4 regions of the Paenibacillus diazotrophicus genome follow, and region 1 is predicted to be linked to each of the others. Evidence: a T-box and tRNA genes for the amino acid it is inferred to sense, from the RefSeq annotation. Region 1 holds a T-box; the other regions hold tRNA genes.

Evidence for each region. The T-box of region 1 lies ahead of leuS (leucine--tRNA ligase). A T-box ahead of a tRNA ligase gene usually reads a tRNA of that ligase, here a tRNA-Leu.
Region 2: it encodes a tRNA-Leu, which carries the amino acid that the T-box ahead of leuS (leucine--tRNA ligase) is inferred to sense. The anticodon was not compared.
Region 3: it encodes a tRNA-Leu, which carries the amino acid that the T-box ahead of leuS (leucine--tRNA ligase) is inferred to sense. The anticodon was not compared.
Region 4: it encodes a tRNA-Leu, which carries the amino acid that the T-box ahead of leuS (leucine--tRNA ligase) is inferred to sense. The anticodon was not compared.

What each region holds. Positions count from the first base shown of each region.
Region 1 is NZ_JBGJZN010000007.1:70,088-75,184, forward strand. Features, by position in the region: gene ACAN54_RS23005 (AI-2E family transporter) at 1-435, shown strand, start outside; T-box leader at 590-854, shown strand; gene leuS (leucine--tRNA ligase) at 1,334-3,787, shown strand; gene comER (late competence protein ComER) at 3,888-4,736, opposite strand; gene ACAN54_RS23020 (ComEA family DNA-binding protein) at 4,902-5,097, shown strand, end outside.
Region 2 is NZ_JBGJZN010000007.1:280,407-285,503, forward strand. Features, by position in the region: gene ACAN54_RS24020 (SPFH domain-containing protein) at 1-150, shown strand, start outside; gene ACAN54_RS24025 (M15 family metallopeptidase) at 151-858, shown strand; gene ACAN54_RS24030 (hypothetical protein) at 863-1,042, shown strand; gene ACAN54_RS24035 (YhjD family protein) at 1,103-1,474, opposite strand; tRNA gene ACAN54_RS24040 (tRNA-Leu) at 1,723-1,808, shown strand; gene ACAN54_RS24045 (ABC transporter substrate-binding protein) at 2,184-3,512, shown strand; gene ACAN54_RS24050 (alpha-glucuronidase family glycosyl hydrolase) at 3,584-5,097, shown strand, end outside.
Region 3 is NZ_JBGJZN010000001.1:2,253,830-2,258,926, forward strand. Features, by position in the region: gene ACAN54_RS10330 (response regulator transcription factor) at 1-1,401, opposite strand, end outside; gene ACAN54_RS10335 (GNAT family N-acetyltransferase) at 1,483-2,394, opposite strand; tRNA gene ACAN54_RS10340 (tRNA-Leu) at 2,544-2,627, opposite strand; gene ACAN54_RS10345 (YhjD family protein) at 2,807-3,262, shown strand; gene ACAN54_RS10350 (hypothetical protein) at 3,331-3,549, opposite strand; gene ACAN54_RS10355 (hypothetical protein) at 3,665-3,982, opposite strand; gene ACAN54_RS10360 (xanthine phosphoribosyltransferase) at 4,087-4,659, opposite strand; gene ACAN54_RS10365 (YkvI family membrane protein) at 4,840-5,097, shown strand, end outside.
Region 4 is NZ_JBGJZN010000004.1:17,698-22,794, forward strand. Features, by position in the region: gene ACAN54_RS17030 (CgeB family protein) at 1-517, opposite strand, end outside; gene ACAN54_RS17035 (hypothetical protein) at 625-1,059, shown strand; tRNA gene ACAN54_RS17040 (tRNA-Leu) at 1,241-1,324, shown strand; gene ACAN54_RS17045 (helix-turn-helix transcriptional regulator) at 1,390-2,301, opposite strand; gene ACAN54_RS17050 (alpha-mannosidase) at 2,460-5,097, shown strand, end outside.

The DNA.
Region 1 (5,097 bases):
GGTAATTATATCCGGGGCCAGTTTTTGGTCTGCCTGATTATAGGGGTACTGGCGTACATCGGTTATGCAATTATCGGCATGCCCTATGCACTGCTGTTTGCTTGTGTGGTGGCAGTGTTCAATATCGTTCCATACATGGGCCCGTTTCTCGGTGCAGCGCCCGCGATTGTTATGGCTTCGACCCTCTCGTTTCGCCTTGTGCTGCTCGTAGCAGTGGTTAACACCCTGTGCCAGATGCTGGAGAGCAACGTTATTTCGCCCCAAGTGGTGGGACGGCGGCTGCATCTGCACCCGCTGCTGATTATTTTTGCGCTGCTGGTGGGTGGTGAAGTCGCCGGAATGATTGGTCTGATCCTGGCGGTACCGGTTTTTGCAGCCGGTAAAGTAGTGATTCAGCATTTTCTCGCGTATTATATACGGCGTAAGCCGGTGTAGGAACCTGTAAGAACGAACGTGAGACAATTACGTAAAGTCGGGGAATGGTGCTGGGTTAAGGGCCGTCTGGCGCCGATTAGGGGAAATCATTGACTGTACCTGCTTCTTTTGTATATAATGTGGTGAATATTACTGATTAACCATCAGTAAGTATAGCAGTGCGATGAAGAGGATCATTAATTCGTGAGACCGTTATTGCAGAGAGCCGGCGCAGGGTGCGAGCCGGTTAACGGAGAAGAATGAACTCACCTCGGAGTAACGGCGTTAAGCCGCAGGAGCCGCAAGCTGAAGCTTGAAGCCCGCGTGTGAACCGTCGTCGATTCACCCCCGTTACAGGGTGTCAAAGTGAGTGGCAGGTAAAGCATATCCAGCCGCTAACTAGGGTGGTACCACGGGAATTCAAACCTCTCGTCCCTAGCGATAATACGCTAGGGATGGGAGGTTTTTTTGCGAATATAAGGATGTATAGGTTTCACGCTATAAATCATCCTTATATTTCTCGCTGAAACGGATACCGTCCTTAAAGGACGGCGAAGCCGTTTCCACTTGGGTATTGGGACCATGTTTAGCGGAACAGCGAATTCTGAGCGGATTCTTGGACTTTGCTGCCCGGCAGGCCAAACGGGTGGATTTATAAAAGTTACAGGGAAACGGAATGGAGAAAAATTTTGGAGCTGGAGCAACGTCAGTGGCCGCCTGAAAGCTTTCCGCAGGAAAGCTCACATCGGAAGCATACGCTATTCTCGGATTTCTACCTCGAAGCGCAGTTCAAATCAAGAAATCCGAGTATAACAGCGGGCGGAAGCCCAAAACTTTTTTGTAGTGGAGTTCATTCCCTAAAATTTTTTAAGCGCAGCAGCTTTAACTAGATAAGCAACACTCCAAGGAGGAGCATACAATGAGCGACAACAAAGCAGCAAATGCTACAGCCGCCACAGGCTACCGTGCCCAGGTCATTGAGCCGAAATGGCAGAAGTTCTGGGATGAGAACAAGACATTCAAGACCGTTGAAGAGGCAAACAAACCGAAATTCTACGCGCTGGATATGTTCCCGTATCCTTCAGGCGCAGGGCTGCACGTAGGCCACCCGGAAGGCTACACGGCGACAGACATTGTCTCCCGCTACAAACGGATGCGCGGCTACAATGTGCTGCACCCGATGGGCTGGGATGCCTTCGGACTTCCGGCTGAACAGTATGCGATGGATACCGGTCAACATCCCCGCGAGATCACAGTAAAGAACATTGATAATTTCCGCCGGCAGATCAAATCCCTGGGTTTCTCCTATGACTGGGACCGTGAGATCAGTACAACCGATCCCGAGTATTACAAATGGACACAGTGGATTTTCATCCAGCTGTACAACCGCGGTTTGGCCTATGTGGCAGAGGTATCGGTCAACTGGTGTGAAGCACTGGGGACGGTTCTGGCCAACGAAGAAGTCATCGACGGAAAAAGCGAGCGCGGAGGCCATCCAGTGGTCCGCAGACCGATGCGCCAGTGGATTCTGAAAATCACCGAATATGCTGAACGCCTGCTTGAGGATCTGGAAGAGCTGGACTGGGAAGAAAGCATCAAGGATATGCAGCGCAACTGGATTGGAAAGTCTACTGGAGCTGAAGTGATTTTTGCGATTGAAGGTCATGATGCCAGCCTGGAGGTGTTCACTACCCGTCCCGACACCTTGTTCGGTGCAAGCTATTGTGTGCTGGCTCCGGAGCATAAGCTGGTTGATCTCATTACGACAGAAGAACAGAAGGCGGCTGTAGCAGAATACCGCGAGAAGGCTTCGCGTAAGAGCGACCTGGAACGTACGGATCTGGCCAAGGAGAAATCCGGTGTCTTCACGGGTGCTTATGCTGTCAACCCGGTGAATGGTGCACAGGTGCCGATCTGGATCGCTGATTATGTGCTTGCCGGTTATGGTACGGGAGCGATTATGGCGGTGCCGGGACATGATACCCGCGACTGGGAATTCGCCAAGCAGTTTGGTCTGAAGATTATCGAAGTTGTGCAGGGCGGCAATGTCGAAGAAGAGGCTTACAGCGGGGACGGACCCCATGTGAATTCCGACTTCCTGAACGGTCTGGACAATAAAGAAGCCATTGCGAAGATGATCACCTGGCTCGAAGAAAAAGGCAGCGGCAAAGGCAAAGTAACCTACCGCCTGCGCGACTGGCTCTTCAGCCGTCAACGCTATTGGGGCGAACCGATTCCGATTCTGCACCTCGAAGACGGTACAATGAAGACGGTCCCTGTAGATCAGCTGCCGCTGCTGCTGCCGGAAGTAGATTCTATCCGCCCTTCAGGCACAGGAGAATCTCCGCTGGCCAATGTGACGGAGTGGGTCGAAACGATTGATCCGGAGACCGGCATGAAGGCACGCCGCGAGACCAATACCATGCCGCAATGGGCTGGCAGCTGCTGGTACTATCTGCGTTACATTGATCCGCGGAACGATCAGGAGCTGTGTTCAGCGGAGAAGCAGAAGCAATGGCTGCCCGTTGACCTGTACATCGGCGGTGCCGAGCATGCGGTACTCCATCTGCTGTACGCACGCTTCTGGCATAAGGTTCTGTACGACATCGGTGTGGTGGATACGAAGGAACCATTCCATAAGCTGGTGAATCAAGGCATGATTCTGGGCAATAACAATGAGAAGATGAGCAAGTCGCGCGGCAATGTTATTAACCCGGATGAAATTGTAGAAGCTTATGGCGCGGATACCCTGCGTGTCTATGAAATGTTCATGGGGCCGCTGGAAGCGACGAAACCATGGAATGAAAAAGGTGTGGAAGGTATCCACCGCTTCCTGTCCCGTGTATGGCGCCTGTTCGTGAATGAAGACGGCAGTCTCAGCACCAAAGTTACCGCAGACGGTGGCAGCGATGAGTTCAAACGGACCTGGCACAAGACAATCAAGAAGGTCACGGAGGACTTCGAACATCTGCGCTTCAATACGGCGATCAGCCAACTGATGATTTTCATTAACGATGCTTATAAACAGGAGACCTTGTCCACCGAAGCAGCAGAGCATTTCGTACAGATGCTGTCGCCGCTTGCTCCGCATATCGCAGAGGAACTGTGGCAGCTGCTGGGTCATGAAGGCAGCGTCAGCTATGTGGCTTGGCCGGCTTATGATGAAGCGCTGACTGTAGATGCCGAAGTAGAAATCGTTGTTCAGGTGAATGGTAAAATCGTACAGCGCGCACTGATCCCGCAGGATATGGGTCAGGAAGATATGCAGAACCATGCGCTGTCCCTTCCAAATGTGAAGGCAGCCGTCGAGGGTAAAGCGGTACGCAAGATCATCGCGGTTCCCGGCAAGCTGGTTAATATAGTAGTGGGTTAAGCGAAGAACGCAATTCTGCCCGCAGCAACGGAGTCATCCGTGCTGCGGGCTTTGTTGTTTGAAGCATCCGAATACCAGTTTCCTGCCCTGAGGAGGAACTCTAGTGGTCGAGCGGACCTTGAACGATGTCGCCCTGACCGAATAATGTGTCCAGCTTTTCGACATCTTCATTATATTTATCATGTGTTGTGAGGATCAGCTGCTCAAAAACCCCTTCCAGACTGGTCCGCAAATGGTTCAGAGCTTCCGCTGTAATGCCGCCGCGCACGGCGACCCGCTCCTGCAGCTCCTGTGGAGTGAAATTGCCTTCGGTCAGCAGTCTGCCTGTACCCAGCAGCATTTCGCCAGCGAGCCGGCCCAGCAGGATTTCATCTATGCCTGTGGTTTTAACAGCTGCTTCAATCCACCGCTCAATGAAATAGCTGATGAACGCAGGACCGCAGCTGGAGAAGTCAGAGGCGATCCTTGTATGCTTTTCCTGGATTTCCAGTGGAACCCCTATGAAAGACAGCAGTTCAAGCAGTATGAGCCGATCTTTTTTATTTAGCCTGCTGCCGAATATGCAAAGCGAAGTTCCGCTTTTGGCACAGTGGGTAATGCTGGGGATGACTTTGGCTATTTTGGACGGAAGTGCGGATTCCAGATGGTATAGCATCACTGGACTGGTGATGGATACAACCATCTGTTCGCTCCGTAAGGAAGAAGAGATCTCATCTGTCAGGGATTTGAATTCCAGCGGTTTGACACAGAGGAAGACGATATCGCTTCCGGCTGCAGTCTCCCTGTTGCTGCCGATGATAATGCCCGGATGGCGATTTTGAAGCTGCAGAAGACTGTTCGGACTGCGGTTGCTGGCCAGCACATCACATGGCTCAAGCGCACCCGAAGACAGGAAGGCGTCAATAAGCAGACTGCCCATGCTGCCCGTTCCGATAAATCCCACCTTCATCTAGGGTACCCTCCTTTCTGTATGGCTATGGCCTTGCAGGAATACTCTTCGTTAAATGTATGCACTGGAGTCTTGGACAAATGACAGGTTTCAACTGCATTTAATAAATATACGCTAGGATTGTTTTCACACCCTAAATCACACGTTTCAGAGGAGGAGAGGGATATGAATAAAAAAGGTATAGCATCTATATTCGCAGCCGCACTGCTTGGCAGTGGATTGGTATGGGCAGCGGACCGGGAAAAGAATCATGGAATCGCCGGCTGGGAGACGCTGAACGCCAGTATGGCGCAGTCGTTGGGTGCAGCGGATGAGCCGGGTTCGGCAGTGACGGGCAGGGTCAAAGGTACGGAGGTTAGCA
Region 2 (5,097 bases), 210 kb from region 1:
CATACGGAGGCGCTCGCGCGGGAGGACCGTTTAATGAATCTAGCGGAAGGTTTAACGCAGCGTTTCGAATCGCTGGCCGGTCAGTACGAAAGCCTGGCGCTCGATGTGCGTGATATTAAAACGGTAGTACACGGAAAGGATGCGGCATAATTGACGTTAACAATCGAACAAGTACGCGCGAAGTCCGCTGCGAAGCTCGCCGGGCTTCTTCCGTGTGTCAAAGCGGCGGCAGAGGCGCTCATCGACCGTTCATACGCGGCCGGCATTCCGATCGTGATTACGCAGGGTTTACGGACATTCGCGGAGCAAAATGCGCTATATGAGCAGGGGCGCACGAAGCCTGGTAACGTAGTCACGAATGCGCGCGGCGGCCACTCGAATCACAACTTCGGCGTAGCGATTGATTTCGCGCTGCTTACGAATGACGGGCGCACGGTATCATGGGATACGAAGTTAGACGGAGATCGCGACGGCCTAGCGGATTGGAACGAAGTGGTCGCGCTGGCGAAGGCGCTCGGCTTTGCGTGGGGCGGCGACTTCAAATCGATATATGACGCGCCACATTTCGAGATGACATTCGGACTATCTACCGCAGATTTTCGCGCGGGGAAATGTCCGACACAGGCGCAGACAGACGCAGTCTTAACGTTGATTAATCCGAAACAGGAGGCGGTAGACGTGATCGTAAATAAAGCGAGCGTAATCATTGACGGATGCAAGGCGAATGACGGCGTACTTATCGACGGAGCCGTATACGTTCCATTGCGCGAGGTATCCGATAAGCTTGGCGCGGCCATCACGTGGGATAACGAAAGTAAGACCGCAAGCATCAAAACTAAAACGAATAGGGGAGCGTAATATAATGAAAAAGCGTTTATTGAATCCGGTATTTATCGCAGCGGTCGCAGGGCTCGCGTATCAACTACTCGTTAAGTACGGTGTGGCCCCGGAAGCCGGCGTATACCAGGCGGCCGTTGATATCGTAAGCTATGCGATTATCGGCGTCGGTATTTACAAAACGTTCCCGGCGGACGAGAAGTAACGTAGTGAGGAGGCGCAGTCTTTACGGAGTAACATCCGTGAGGGCTGCGCTTATTTTGCGTTATACCTCAGCGTTCTCAAACGCCAATAATCTCCGCATGAAGCCGGCTGCCTCCTCCGCAATTTCTGCGTCCTCAAGCGCCATATCTCCGAAGTAGCCCCGGCACTGATAGCGAACTAACAGCGTACCATTTACGCGTTGCTGTTCCGTTATTTTTACGCCGCGACGATGGGCCTGCGCCCTAACCGCCTTCGCTTCGTTCGATAACCGTTCTCGGGCCGCGTTAAGCCAGTCAACGTAGGGGTCCGGTGTCCGTAGCGTGAGGAATACGCGTGAATCCCGTTCAAATGCCGCTTGCACCAGCGGCAGGATTACGTAGGGTTTTATTAGGCTGCGGTCATCTTCTGTGATTTCTGCGGGTACTGCGTTCATTGAGAGGCCTCCGTTCTAATACGAATATATGTTCGTATTATAGCGCAGGAAACACGTTCATACAAGCGTATTTATTTGCGCATTGACATGGCGGCTGGCCGCGTGGTATGATCAGATTCGTTCGGTAAACGAATAAAGCGCGCTTGCTAACGTGTAGCATTCCGTTTGTCGGTTCGTATCCCATGCGTAGGGACGAATAAAACGCGTAGGGAAAACGTAAGAAAACGCGTTAACAACGCTGTTATCATGCCGGGGTGGCGGAACAGGCAGACGCACAGGACTTAAAATCCTGCGGTACGTGAGTACCGTACGGGTTCGACCCCCGTCCTCGGCAGTAGTAGAATAAGGGTTCCAGCTCATACGAGCTGGAACCCTTATTTGTTTTTAATCGGTTTGCTACTATTTTGCTAATACTGCCCCTTTTTCTGTAGATACAGGGTCTCCGGTATGCTCGAAATGATGCCTGTACAAATTTCGTGAGGTAATCTTCTTGTTTAATAACAGTCTAGCGAAGGTCTGAAATCCCGTGTATGAGAGGATTACCGGCATTTCGGACGAGAGCGGGAAGAGCATTGTCGGCGGATGCGACTGGATCTTTTTTTCGTGAGATTTTATAACAAATCGTGCATCGCTCTCATATGAACTTCTATTTATAATTGTTAGTATAACGGTATAGCAAGATAATACAGATTCAATTGGAGGGTTAAAGATGTTGAAATGGAAGCGTTCTCTTTCAGTATTGGCCATGACAGCCGTGCTTGGGACGATGGCAGCATGCGGTGGTGGCGGGACCAATAATAATGCGGAAAAGACTGCAGAGCCTGCTGGCACTAATTCTGCCGCAACGGCTGCACCAAGCAATGAACCGGTCAAGCTGCGGATTATGTGGTGGGGATCACAGCCGCGTCACGAGGCAACCCTGGCTGCACTGGATTTGTACACGAAGAATAATCCTAATGTTACCTTTGAGCCGGAGTATTCCGGTATGGATGGCTACTTGGACAAATTATCGACTCAGGCTGCAGCTAACAATGCACCAGATATCATTCAGCTGGATCCGGGCTGGATGCCGGACTGGATGTCCCGTAATCAATTAGCTGAGCTGGCACCTGAGGTTGATGTAAGTAAATTCGATGAGAAATTGCTGGCCGGTGGCCAGCTTGACGGCAAGCAATATGCTGTTCCTCTGGGTTCGGTAGCCTTTGGTATGGTGTATGACAAAGCCGCTATGGATAAGCTCGGGATTGCGAATCCGGCTAATGGATGGACATGGGATGACTTCTTCGCCTTGGCCAAGGAATCCAAATCCAAGCTCCCTGGAGGACAATATTTTACCCTGGACTATGCAGGCAACTATTTTATGTATTCAGCCTACCAATATGCCAGAGGTAAAGGTCAAGTTATCACTGATGATGGCCACTTCAATGTGGATCAGGCTACCTTCTTAGAATGGACCAAGAAATTTGAAGAGCTACGCAAGGATGGACTGGTTCCTCCAGCAGACGTAAATGCATCCGATAAGGAAAATGATCCGCAAATGGACTTGATGGCAGCGGGCAAAGTGTTATTCCGGTACAGCTTCTCTAATAACTTGGGGACTTGGGACAGTATAAAACCAGGTGCTTATGCCCTTGTCACTATGCCGCGTGCAGAACAAGCGGGCGGATGGCTCAAACCGTCCATGTACCTGTCCGTCTCCAAAACCTCCAAGCATGCAGAAGAGGCTAAAAAATTCATCAATTGGTTTGTGAATGATCAGGAAGCGGGAAATACTCTGAAAACCTTCCGCGGTCTGCCGGCCAATAAGGAAATTTCCGCTGCTCTCGAAGCAAGTATGAGTGATCTGGATAAGGTTGGATTAGGACTCCTCCGCGCTACTGAAAAGGATGGTCAGACCTGGTCGGCCGGAGCAGGGGGCTGGACGAACTTTGTTGACAAAGACTGGGTTCTTGTCCGGGATCAGCTTAGCTTTGGAAAGGTCACACCGGAGAAAGCCTTTGATCAGTTGAAAGAAGCAGCGCAATCTTACGAAAAATAAATCAGGAATCAAAGCCCGGAACAACCTTGTTCCGGGTCTTAATTTATATTGGTCATGGAAGGATGATATCAATGAGTAATTCTGTGTGGCATCACCCGGAGGGCGGATATCTGGCCTGGCTGCAGTACCGCCGAGTCACTACGGGGGCAAAAGCAGATCAATATGCGGTATATGATCATATTGTGGCTGTGGAGCAGGATGATGTTATTATCCGATCCGCAGTGAACGAGCTGACTCAAGGCTTAGAGGCAATCACAGGGAGGAATGTCTCCATCTCAAGGGAAATAGGGACAACTCCTTGTGTGATGCTAGGAACCTTCGGGAATGGATCGGAGATAGATAGAGTATTCAGTGGAGAAGTGAGGGGGACTATCCAAGCGGAGGGCTACGCGATACACACGGATAGCCTTACCGGTAATATAGCTATCGGAGCAGTCACCTCCGCAGGTATATTATACGGTGTATTTCACCTCCTTCGGATCATGGGGATGGGGGGCTCTGTCCAGCATTTAAATATCGTGGAGAACCCTATCAATCAGCTGCGCATGATCAATCAGTGGGACAATATGGATGGTAGTGTGGAGCGGGGATATGCCGGCAAATCCATATTTTATGAAGATAACCGGGTAACCAGTAATCGTCAGCGTATCCAGGATTATGCCCGCCTGCTGGCCTCCAGCGGAATCAACGCCATCGCGATTAACAATGTAAATGTTCATCAGGTGGAGAGCCGTCTGTTAACGGAATTCCTGCCAGATGTGGCGGAGCTGGCCGCTATCTTCCGCGCGTATGCCATCAAGCTGTTCCTGAGTATCAATTATGCCAGCACCCTTGAGATCGGCGGTCTGTCATCGGCAGATCCGCTGGACTCTAGTGTGCGTGAATGGTGGAATGCTACGGCGTCCGAAGTATATGCAGCCATTCCTGACTTCGGAGGTTTTCTGGTTAAGGCCGATTCGGAGAACCGGCCGGGGCCATTCACCTATGGAAGAGATCATGCCGATGGCGCCAATATGCTGGCTGAAGCGTTGAAGCCGCATGGCGGTATCGTCATCTGGCGCTGCTTCGTATATAACTGCAAGCAGGACTGGCGGGACCGTACAACGGACCGGGCAAGGGCAGCCTATGATCATTTTCAGCCGCTGGATGGACGTTTCATGGACAATGTCATTCTTCAGGTGAAGAATGGGCCGATTGACTTTCAGGTTAGAGAGCCTGTATCTCCTCTGCTGGGAGCCATGCCGCATACGAATCAAGTGATCGAGTTCCAGATCGCTCAGGAATATACCGGTCAGCAGCGGCATGTGTGCTATCTGGTGCCCCAGTGGAAAGAGATTTTGAACTTTGATACACATCTTCAAGGGGAAGGGACTACGATCAAACGCATTGTGGGCGGAAAGGTTCACGGCAATGCCTACAGCGGTTTTGCCGCCGTCTCCAATATCGGAAATGACATCAATTGGACGGGCCATTTGCTGGCACAGGCTAATCTGTTCGGTTATGGCCGTCTGGCCTGGAATCCGGAGATGTCTGCCGAAAAAATTGCTATAGAATGGATTACGCTCACCTTTGGCACCAATGAGCT
Region 3 (5,097 bases), on a different contig from region 1:
ATTCTCCGCATATCTCTGCCTGATCAGCACGCGCACCCGTTCAATAACGTCACTGGACTTTCCACTGCGCTTCAAAAGAGAGTACTCACATACCTCCTGCAGATATTCAGCGGTATACTGGAGCAAATCCCGCATCGTTTCCTGGCGCATGACCTGCTTCCAGGCCTCCATTTCCTTCTGCTCCCACTCTTCTGTCATCCCGTTCAGCTCAAGCATGACCTGCCCGGACTGCAGGATCAGGTGCAGACTGACGTTCTGGGCGTAACGGGAACCATGCCGGCGATTCTGGGCCAGCTGCGCAAAAATACACTCCAGCTCACTCAATGTCCGCTCTGAGTCCCCCGATCTCAATGCCGAGAGCACCCGTTCACCCCACTCCGCTTCGTACCGGTACTGCAGATAATCACCGGTCTCCAGCTTATCCATAGTCAGGATACGGTTTTTGCCCAGATACCATTTCTGGTCAGCCGCACCTCTTGCCTGCTTATAGGACGACGGCAGCTCCGACAGACTGCTCACTCCCTCGCCCACCCCGATGGTCACGCTGAGCTTCAGCCATTGCCGCAGATTGCTGCGAATGGATTCCGCCAGTAAGAGCAGCTCCTGCTCTGGGGACTGATCCTCCTCAAGCTCCTCAGTCTCCTCAGTCTCATCGGTATCCCCTTTCTTCAGCTCCGGTGTAAGCAGAATCCCTACATATTCTCCGGGCTGCTTCTCAAAGGTGATGCCCCTCATCTGTTTGTCGATTAATTCCTGAATAATATTCAGCACCGTATAGGACAACAGTTGCTTGTCCTGTTCACTCCGGGTATCCATTACTTGCGGTACGTCATCAATCATAATAACCATGATGATGTAATCGCTTGCAGATAACAGCGGCAAATCCAGGAACTCCAGCTTCTCCCGGATATGTGCCGGATGGATGCTGTCGCTGATGACGGACAGAAGAAACTTCTCGCGCAGCAGCGGCAGGCTCTGCGCCAGTTTCACCTGCATCTCTTTCACCCGGCTTCGTTCCCGGGCTTCTGCATCAAGCGACTCTGTAACTTTGCCCATAACAGCGGCAAGCTCTTTGCGGCGTATGGGCTTCAGAAGGTAATCTACCGCATGGATTTGAAGTGCAGACCGCAAATAATCGGCGTCATTATGACCGCTAATGAACACAATCTTGGCGAAAGGCAGCACGGTGCGCACCTCCGCTGCCATCCGGATTCCATCCATTGCCGGCATTTGCACGTCCGTCAATACGATATCCGGTTTCAGCTCCTTGATCAGCTCGAGTCCCGCATCCCCATCATCCGCTGTTCCAATAAGCTCAATTCCCTGCGCTGCCCAGTTCACATAGTTCCGTAGACCGTTCAGTACAGACGGCTCATCATCCACTATGACCAGTGTTTTCATTGAAATGTTCCTTTCTGTTCCCGTTAGTTATCCTGTCAGTTTCCTAAAAAAAGTAAAACGCCCAGTCTCCCGGGCGCTTCATCATTTCTGATCTTTAGCTGTCAAATCAAAGGCAAAGCAAGCCGCAGCCTCTACCTGCTTGAAGCCCTCTCCAATATAAAGTGCCTGGGCACGATCATTTTCCGCATTTACACACAATACCGTCTGCGTATAGGAATGATCTTTGGCGAACCGCAATGCCGCCCTCAGCAGAATTTTCCCCAGTCCTTGTCCTTGATACTCCGGAAGTACAGCCAGTGGCCCAATGTTCATGATCGGTGATCCTTGGTAATCATCGTCTGCTCCACGGACAACACCCACAGCAAGCCCGTTATGGTACAGGATCATGAGGCCGCCTTCAATGTAGCTCTTGCGGGAGATCATCTGAGTGACCATTTCCGGTGTGGCCGGTGTTTCACTGCCTTTCAGTTTGGCAAATCCGGCATTTCTCACCCCGCACCAGACAGGCTCATCGATTCCAGGCCGAAAAGCCTTAATGTCGTATCCGTTAGGCAAGCTGAGATCAGGAACAGATTCTTCATCCCGTACAAGCAAATAGGAATAACGCTCCACGGCAAAACCGGCAGCCAGTATATTCTGCGTCTCTCTTGTATTGACTGTTGGCACGAAGATATTCAGCTTATCCAGGCCGGCCGTATGCCGTAGAACAGCTTGTAACAACTCCCGGTAGATGGCATGTTCAGCTGTATCCGCCTGAAAAATCCGGAATTGGCCTTTCCGTCCCCTCCGGTTATAGTCATTCAAAATCAGTGAAGCGGCTGCAACCAGCGATCCCTGCTCATTGATGGCCACATAGGTAGGGTTCTCGTCGGACAGTTCAAACTCGGCAAGCTGCTCTTCATATAAAAAGGAATCATCAATATCCGGCCGGTGCTTCCGGCAAAAGTCCAAAAACTCGTTCCTTCTCTCCTGGCTTAACGCTTCAATCTTCATGTAATATGCACCCTTCCCGTCCATTATATGGCTTCTATAAGATATCAGAAGTTCAGTGAACCGAAAAGAGTAAAAAACAATTATATGAGCATTCGGGCATAAAAAAACAAGCATCCCTTCAAAAGAAGGGATGCTTGTGTAAACCATGATGCGGTCAAGAGGACTCGAACCTCCACGATATTGCTATCACTGGCACCTGAAGCCAGCGCGTCTGCCAATTCCGCCATGACCGCATATTCTAATGACTTTCTTGCGCAGTCACAAGATAGATCATATCATCTGAAGATGAGAAAGTCAACAATATTTCCGCAATTATTTTAATACATAAATTTTTGGTTAAATATTGCTTTTATTTGTGAATACGATGTATAATGAGAACAAAGGTTCGCATACTATAAATGAGGTGATTTATATGGCGACTACCAAGAAAACTCCACTATATACACCAACAATCCCAGAAGATATAACCAAAGACGAAAAGTCCCTTGTCAGAAGCTATTTGCTGCTAACGTTCATTCATAAAGTATTTGAACGCGATTGCCGGGTCATCGGCAAGAGCGGATTGTTCAAGACCCCACAGCTGTATATGGAGCTGGTATCCGGCGCAACCAAGAAGACTTCGCTTATGCTCCAGGAGGTCACCCGTGAGCTTACTTCCCATCATCTGAAGATCACCACTATCCGCCAGGATCAACGGGGAGTAGAAGCCGAGTATTCTTGCCGGGGTTATGTTGGCGAGATGAATATCCCATGGCCCGGATTCCGTAATGAAATGATGCTGCGCATGCGCGCCTATCTCGGTCTGGCGCCTGAGCTTACTGTTCTCCCCCGGGAAGATACTGTGGAACAGATGGCGTTATCCATATAAGTCCTTTACTTATCATAAGAACAGCCCCCTCCGCTATGGAGGGGGCTGTTCTTGCTAGTGTTTATAAATTATACGTTCTCCGGCTCTTGTCTAGGTTCGGCAAAGCGCTGGAATATATAGTTGCGGTCAAGCTTCACTACCCGCTTATTGGGACGGCGTATCATCACCTGAGACTCGTCCCAGGCGAGCACAATACCTTTCACATCATTGCTCTCCAAAGCGTCGCGTACAACGCGGATCTTCTCTCCAGAAACCCGGTAAGCATCCAGCTGTTCGTCACTAATCATGAAGATCAAATCTCCTTTCCATACATTCTTGCCTGATCTATCCGTGAAAAAGACCCAAATGAGTAATCATTCGGGTCTAGTTACATGTGGATCTATCTTTATATCGTATGAAGTTCTATATCAGTGCTTCATTCTTCTCAAACCAGAAGTCAAGAACTTTAGCGGACATCACACGTTGTTCCAAATATTCTACCTGATGATCAGTGAATGTCTGTCTCCAGTTGAAAGACAGTTCTTCACACAAACTTGTGATCGTCAAAAGTTCAGACCAAGCGACGTAACGTTTGTACCAGAAAAACTGAGGATGTTCAATCATATAGGGATACAGATCGTCGAATTCCGTATGTTTGCAATCCAGCGCACGCTCGAAGTGATCCTTGGCCTCGGTTAGTTTATCAATAAAAAATTGCTCTGTCACCGGTTCTTTCCCCATTGTGACGCCTCCTCTCTCATGTCTAAATTTTATTATAAAGGAAAACTTATAGAGTGAAAAGCAGTTGTTTTTAAAATAGGCTAAGTTCCTATAATTGTCACCCTTTATTCGTCAAAGACAATGGTTCCTTCACTAAGAGACATAATCCGGACAAGGGACTCCAGTCGGATACCCTGCTCCCGGATGGTTCTGGCCCCTGCCTGAAAGCTTTTCTCCACCACTACACCAAGTCCGACCAGTTCGGCACCGGAGCGCTGAATGATTTTGATAAGGCCGCGTGCGGCGTCGCCATTTGCGATAATATCGTCAATGAACAGCACCTTGTCATCCGCAGAGATAAATTGACGGGATAGCATGATGTCGGTAACAATCCCTTTGGTGAACGAAGGCACTCTCTCACACAGCGCATCCGGATCAGCTAACAGCGTTTTTTTGCGGCGGGCAAATACCAGCGGCACCTTCATTTCGTAAGCGGTGGCAAATGCCACGGCAATACCCGAGGATTCCACGGTAACCACACGTGTAACTCCAGCATCAGCAAATCTCCCGGCAAACTCCCGTCCCATTTCCATCGTCAGCATAGGATCAACCTGGTGGTTGAGCAGTGCGTCCAGCTTCAGTACCTGGTCTGAAAGGACGACCCCTTCCTGCAAAATCCGTTGTTTCAATAATTCCATGACTATGAACCTCCATTACCCTTTATAATTCCAGACGTTCCACAATAATGACCGTATTTAAGCACTAGGCGGAAGTCATGTCCTTCTGCTCATCATCATAACCTGTACTATATGGACTGCACAAGGCTATCCTTTGGCACAGCCATTTTTATCTTCGCAGCACAATTAAGGAGGGGAGCCATGAAATCCCATGTCCGTACTCTGCAAATCGCTTTTACCTATATTGGCACCATCGTAGGTGCCGGATTCGCCACCGGTCAGGAAATCCTGCGGTTCTTCACAAGATATGGTCACTGGGCAGCACTGACCATTCTGCTATCCACCGCTCTGTTCATCTGGCTCGGTACCAAAATGATGATCATCAGCCGGCGCATTGAAGCAGATTCTTATGAGGATTTCAACCGCCATCTCTTCGGTGAACGTGTGGGCAAAAGCATC
Region 4 (5,097 bases), on a different contig from region 1:
GGATACGGTAGTCTGTTCTCGTTAACAGGAATTCTATAAGTTCAATTCGATTGCTATAGGGTACTCCTACTAAACAGATATCACTTGTAAACTCTTCAGAGACGGGTGTGGAATGAAATACCTCCGGGTCTGTTCCTAGCGGAAGATGATAGACATATGGATGTCCAAGTCTTTGATATTGTTCTACTGCAGCTTGGTCGATGGTGAAAATGTAGTCGAAATAAGGGATAAGCGGTAAAGTCCAATCCATATAATATGGATCTTCCGTCATCCAAATGGCCGACTTTACGTCAGCTTGTTGCAAGAATTCCAATATGGGTCTGGAGATCTTCAATCCGGTCATGGCTACAATAAGATTAGGCTGCAAGGTTTGTGTCATGAGTTTTAATGCAGTTATATCATGGTTTAATGTAAATATTTCACAGTAGTGGCCTGCATTCTGAAATGCTGTTATAACACGTTGTTCGAAAAAGGAATAAATGGCTCTAAAACCTGAAGTAATAAAAATGATTTTCACATTTCTTCCTCCCTTGTACAGGTAAGAGTTTTTAGTTCATAGGACAATGTACAAACACTTAATAATTTATGCCATATGATGATTAATAAATAATTGGAGGTGAACAAATGTCACATGTCTTAGTTGAATTTGCTAGAAGCTCCCAGACAAACCTGGACAATGGGGTGAGTATTCCCATTAATGCATCCCCAACGTTGATATTAGAATTTGGTATTAATGTTCCGACTGCAACTAACATCATAGAACTTCATACGACAGTAGGTTGGGAGGTGATAAACGTTTTTACTACACCCCCGGATCAACCCAAGCTCTCTCTTCAAATCCGTTTGGATGGAGTCGTTGTCAGTAGTGCTGAGCAAGGGGCTATCTCAAACGATGAAGAAGCACCGCTGTCAATGACCACCTCGTTCCAGTCGATTCTTGCAAATTTATCTGTTGGATTTCATGTCATTCAAGTGTTTGCCTCAAACCCGGAGGATCTCCAAGGGGATGTAACAATAACCGGCCCAGCCCACATTTCTGCAAAAGTATACGCGCCTTAATAGAAAAAAACTCCTTTTGTAGAAGGCTTCCTTCTACGAGAGGAGTTTTTTCTAATATACTATTCATCTGTATGGCAGCATATGCTAAGTAGTTGAACATGAAAACATCATTTCATAAAAAAAATATTGCCCTCCCACCAGATTCATGATATATTACTTCTTGCGTTGCATTTCTTAATTTGCGGTCATGGCGGAATTGGCAGACGCGCTGGCTTCAGGTGCCAGTGGTAGCAATATCGTGGAGGTTCGAGTCCTCTTGACCGCATAACAACACAAAAGCTTCTGTACTGCTCATCCGGGCAGCGCAGAAGCTTTTTTGGTATGTTTTGTCTAGTAAGACAGCGCGGTTGAGGCTGAATGGGATGAGGTCTGCTGCTTGCGAAACCCGGAGGGAGATATGCCGCTCAGCTTATGGAATACCCGGTTAAACTGGGAGAAGCTGTTGAAGCCGCACTGTTCGGCGATTACGGAAATCTTCAGCCGGGTGCTGATCAACATCTGCTGGGCATTGCGGACACGTATCATTTGGATATACTCGGTCAGTGTAGAGCCGGTAACCGACTTGAACTGATGGGATAAATAATAAGAGCTGATGTAGAACTCCCTGGAGATCGAATCCAGAGACAGTTCGCTGCTGAAGTGACTGTGGATGTATGCAGTAACTGAATATATTTTTTGCATAGTGGAATTCCCTACTTCCTCCAGGACATAGCTGTTTCGCTCTCTTTGCTGGTACAGGGCACACAGAAATTGCTGAAACAAACTGTGAACCCATACAGGATTCAGGGGGGAGGCGCCGTGTGATAAGGTGAAGATCGAGTTCAGGGGATCAAACACAGCTCTCCGTGACTCGCCACTCAAACGGTAGATAGGCACTTCCTCTTCAAAAGAGAGAAACATATTTTTGTAAGCGGTTTCTAATCCAGGTATATTCTTGGGCATAGCGAAGTTAATGATCAGTCTCTTGTGGGGCGGACCTACCGGATATTGTGTCTTGTGCAGACGGTGCGGACGAAGCAGAACGATATCATATTGCTGAAGAGCATACGCATTCCCTTCGATCATATGGGTCGCTCTGGAATCCATTAAGATATGAATCTCATAAAAATCATGAAAATGCTGAAATTCCATATTGATGTCGTGGGACCGCTGGTCATAATCAAAGTAATAAAACAGCGAATCAGCCGGTGTATTAATGCTTACGCTATATCCTTGCTCATACAACAAGTCGCTATCGAGCATGTCCTGTCGCCGCCTTAGTCTGTAAGATGCCCTTATTATAAATCCAGAAAAGCAATATATGCAATATAAATGGGGGATAACAGCAAATATAACGTAGTTTTTGAGGGGAGGGATTTGCTATATTGACAGTATGAAAGCGGATACAAGGAGTGAAGATAATGTTTTTGACAGAAGAAAAGCTGATCCGGCGTCAGACGGAGATTGGAAAGTACAGATACCGCAGGCTGCTGGAGATTGAAGAACTGGAATTCGCAGAGGATGAAGACGGGGCTAACGGTGTGTATCCGGAGGCTGTCACCTTTGATGGCAAGATCAAGCTGCAGGAGCACTGGCGCGGGCGTGACCGTTATGTCTGGTTGCGTACGGTGGTCGAGATGCCTATAAGTAAACCGGGCTTCAAAATAGCCGGAAGATTTGATTTTGGCAAGTCGGGGAGCTTCAATAACTCCGGGTTTGAATCCCTGCTGTTTGTGAACGGGGAGCCTTATCAGGGTGTGGATAACAACCACAGGGAGGTTATCTTTGGGCCGGAGCTAAGCGGGCAGACCGTGGAGCTGGTTTTCCGGCTGTGGTCAGGCCTTGAGGGCGGAGGCCCTGCGGTTATTCAGGATCACCGGATTAGCGAGGCGATGATTGGTTACCTGGATGAAACGATTGATGATCTGTGCTATCTGTCGCAGGCGGCGCTGGACACGTACCGGTATCTGGGCAGTGACCAGCCGGAGAAGCAATGGCTCAAAAAAGCACTGAACGACGCCTTCCGTGAAATTGACTGGTCTGAACCTGGTTCAGAGGCCCATGAAATGTCGCTGTACCGTGCCGGGGCCAGCTTGAACCATGCTGTGGATGCTATGCCCAAAACCTTTGATGTGACGGTTACAGCCGTTGGCCATACCCATATTGATGTTGCATGGCTGTGGCAGCTCAAGCATACACGGGAGAAAATAGCCCGGTCCTTCTCTACCGTACTGCGGTTGATGGAGGAGTTCCCGGAATATCAGTTCCTGCAGACACAGCCGCAACTATACGACTATCTGAAACGTGATTACCCTGAACTGTTCGGGAAGATTTCAGACAAAATCAAGGAAGGCCGCTGGGAAGCTGAAGGAGCCATGTGGCTGGAGTCGGATTGTAACATCCCGTCCGGTGAATCACTGGTCCGCCAGATTGTGGCGGGCAAACGCTACTTCCGGGAAGAGTTCGGCATCGAGAGCAAGTATTTGTGGCTGCCGGATGTATTCGGATACAGCTGGGCTTTGCCGCAGATTTTACGCAAGTCGGGGATTTCGACCTTCATGACAACCAAAATTAGCTGGAACCAGTTCAACCGGATGCCGCATGATACGTTCTGGTGGCGCGGGCTGGACGGTTCCGAAATATTGACGCACTTCATTACCACCTCGGAGAAGAACGGAGATGCGTACACATACAACGGCCGGATGACAGCCGCAATGCTGCGCGGGATCTGGAATTCGTATCAGGACAAGGAGATCAATGATAATCTGCTGTTCACTTATGGCTGGGGTGATGGAGGCGGCGGGCCTACACGGGAAATGCTGGAGCTTCGGCGGCGGTTCGATAAGCTTCCAGGGATCCCCAAGCTGGAGATGGGGAGCGCAGGAGCGTATTTTGACGGGCTGCATGAACGGATCGAAAATTCGGATGCCTATGTGCATACCTGGAATGGCGAGTTATATTTTGAATGCCACAGGGGGACATATACCTCTCAGGCCAAGAACAAAAAATACAACCGGCGGCTGGAATTGCTGCTACGGGATGCAGAGTGGCTGCATACGCTCACCAGTGTCCGGCGAGGTGATCTTGCAACCGGTTACCCTGCGGAAGAGCTCAGAGGGATATGGGAAATCCTCCTCCGCAACCAATTCCATGATATTATCCCCGGCTCATCGATTAAAGAGGTATACGAGGATAGTGACCTTGAATATGCAGAAGGAGAGGCGCGGTCGCTGGCTTTAATTAACGGCTGCGGTGAAAAGGGAGAGCGGACGGAAGGACAAGGAAGTCTTACCCTGCTGAACAGCTCCATCTGGGATCGTCCACGGTATGCTGAGTTACCGGGTGGAACAGCGAGTAATGCTGTCATCTGTGATACGGCCGGGCAACCTCTGGAGCAGCAGCGTACAGCAGACGGGGGAAGGCTTGTGTATATTCCTTCTGTACCTGCTCTTGGTACGGCTGTTCTGCAATATGGCCAGGGGGAACTGGCTATTGCCCGCTCGGAGGAAGAATCACCGCTGGCTGATGCTGCCGGCAACCGCCTGACAACACCTCTGGTTGAGGTGGCCTGGAATGACCAGGGACATTTCACCTCGATCTATGATCGCCGGAACGGCCGTGAGCTCCTGGCACCTGGAAAGCGCGGCAATGTGCTTCAGGTGTTCGAGGACAAACCGCTGGATTTTGAAGCCTGGGATATTGATATTTTCTACCAGGAGAAAATGACAGAAATCTCGCAGCTTGAAGAATGCAAGCTGATCGAGAACGGTCCGCTAAGAGCGGTCCTGCGTATGGTCTGGACGTACCATCGCTCAACCATCACCCAGAGAATCGTGTTCTACCGCGACACGGCAAGAATTGACTTCTGCACAGAGATGGACTGGCATGGCCATAATCAATTACTGAAGGCAGCGTTTCCGGTGGATATCCATGCTGTGGAAGCTACCTACGATATTCAGTTCGGCAATGTGAAACGCCCGACGCACTGGAACACGAGCTGGGATTATGCCCGTTTCGAGACGGTAGCCCACCAGTGGGCGGATCTCAGCGAAAGGGGAT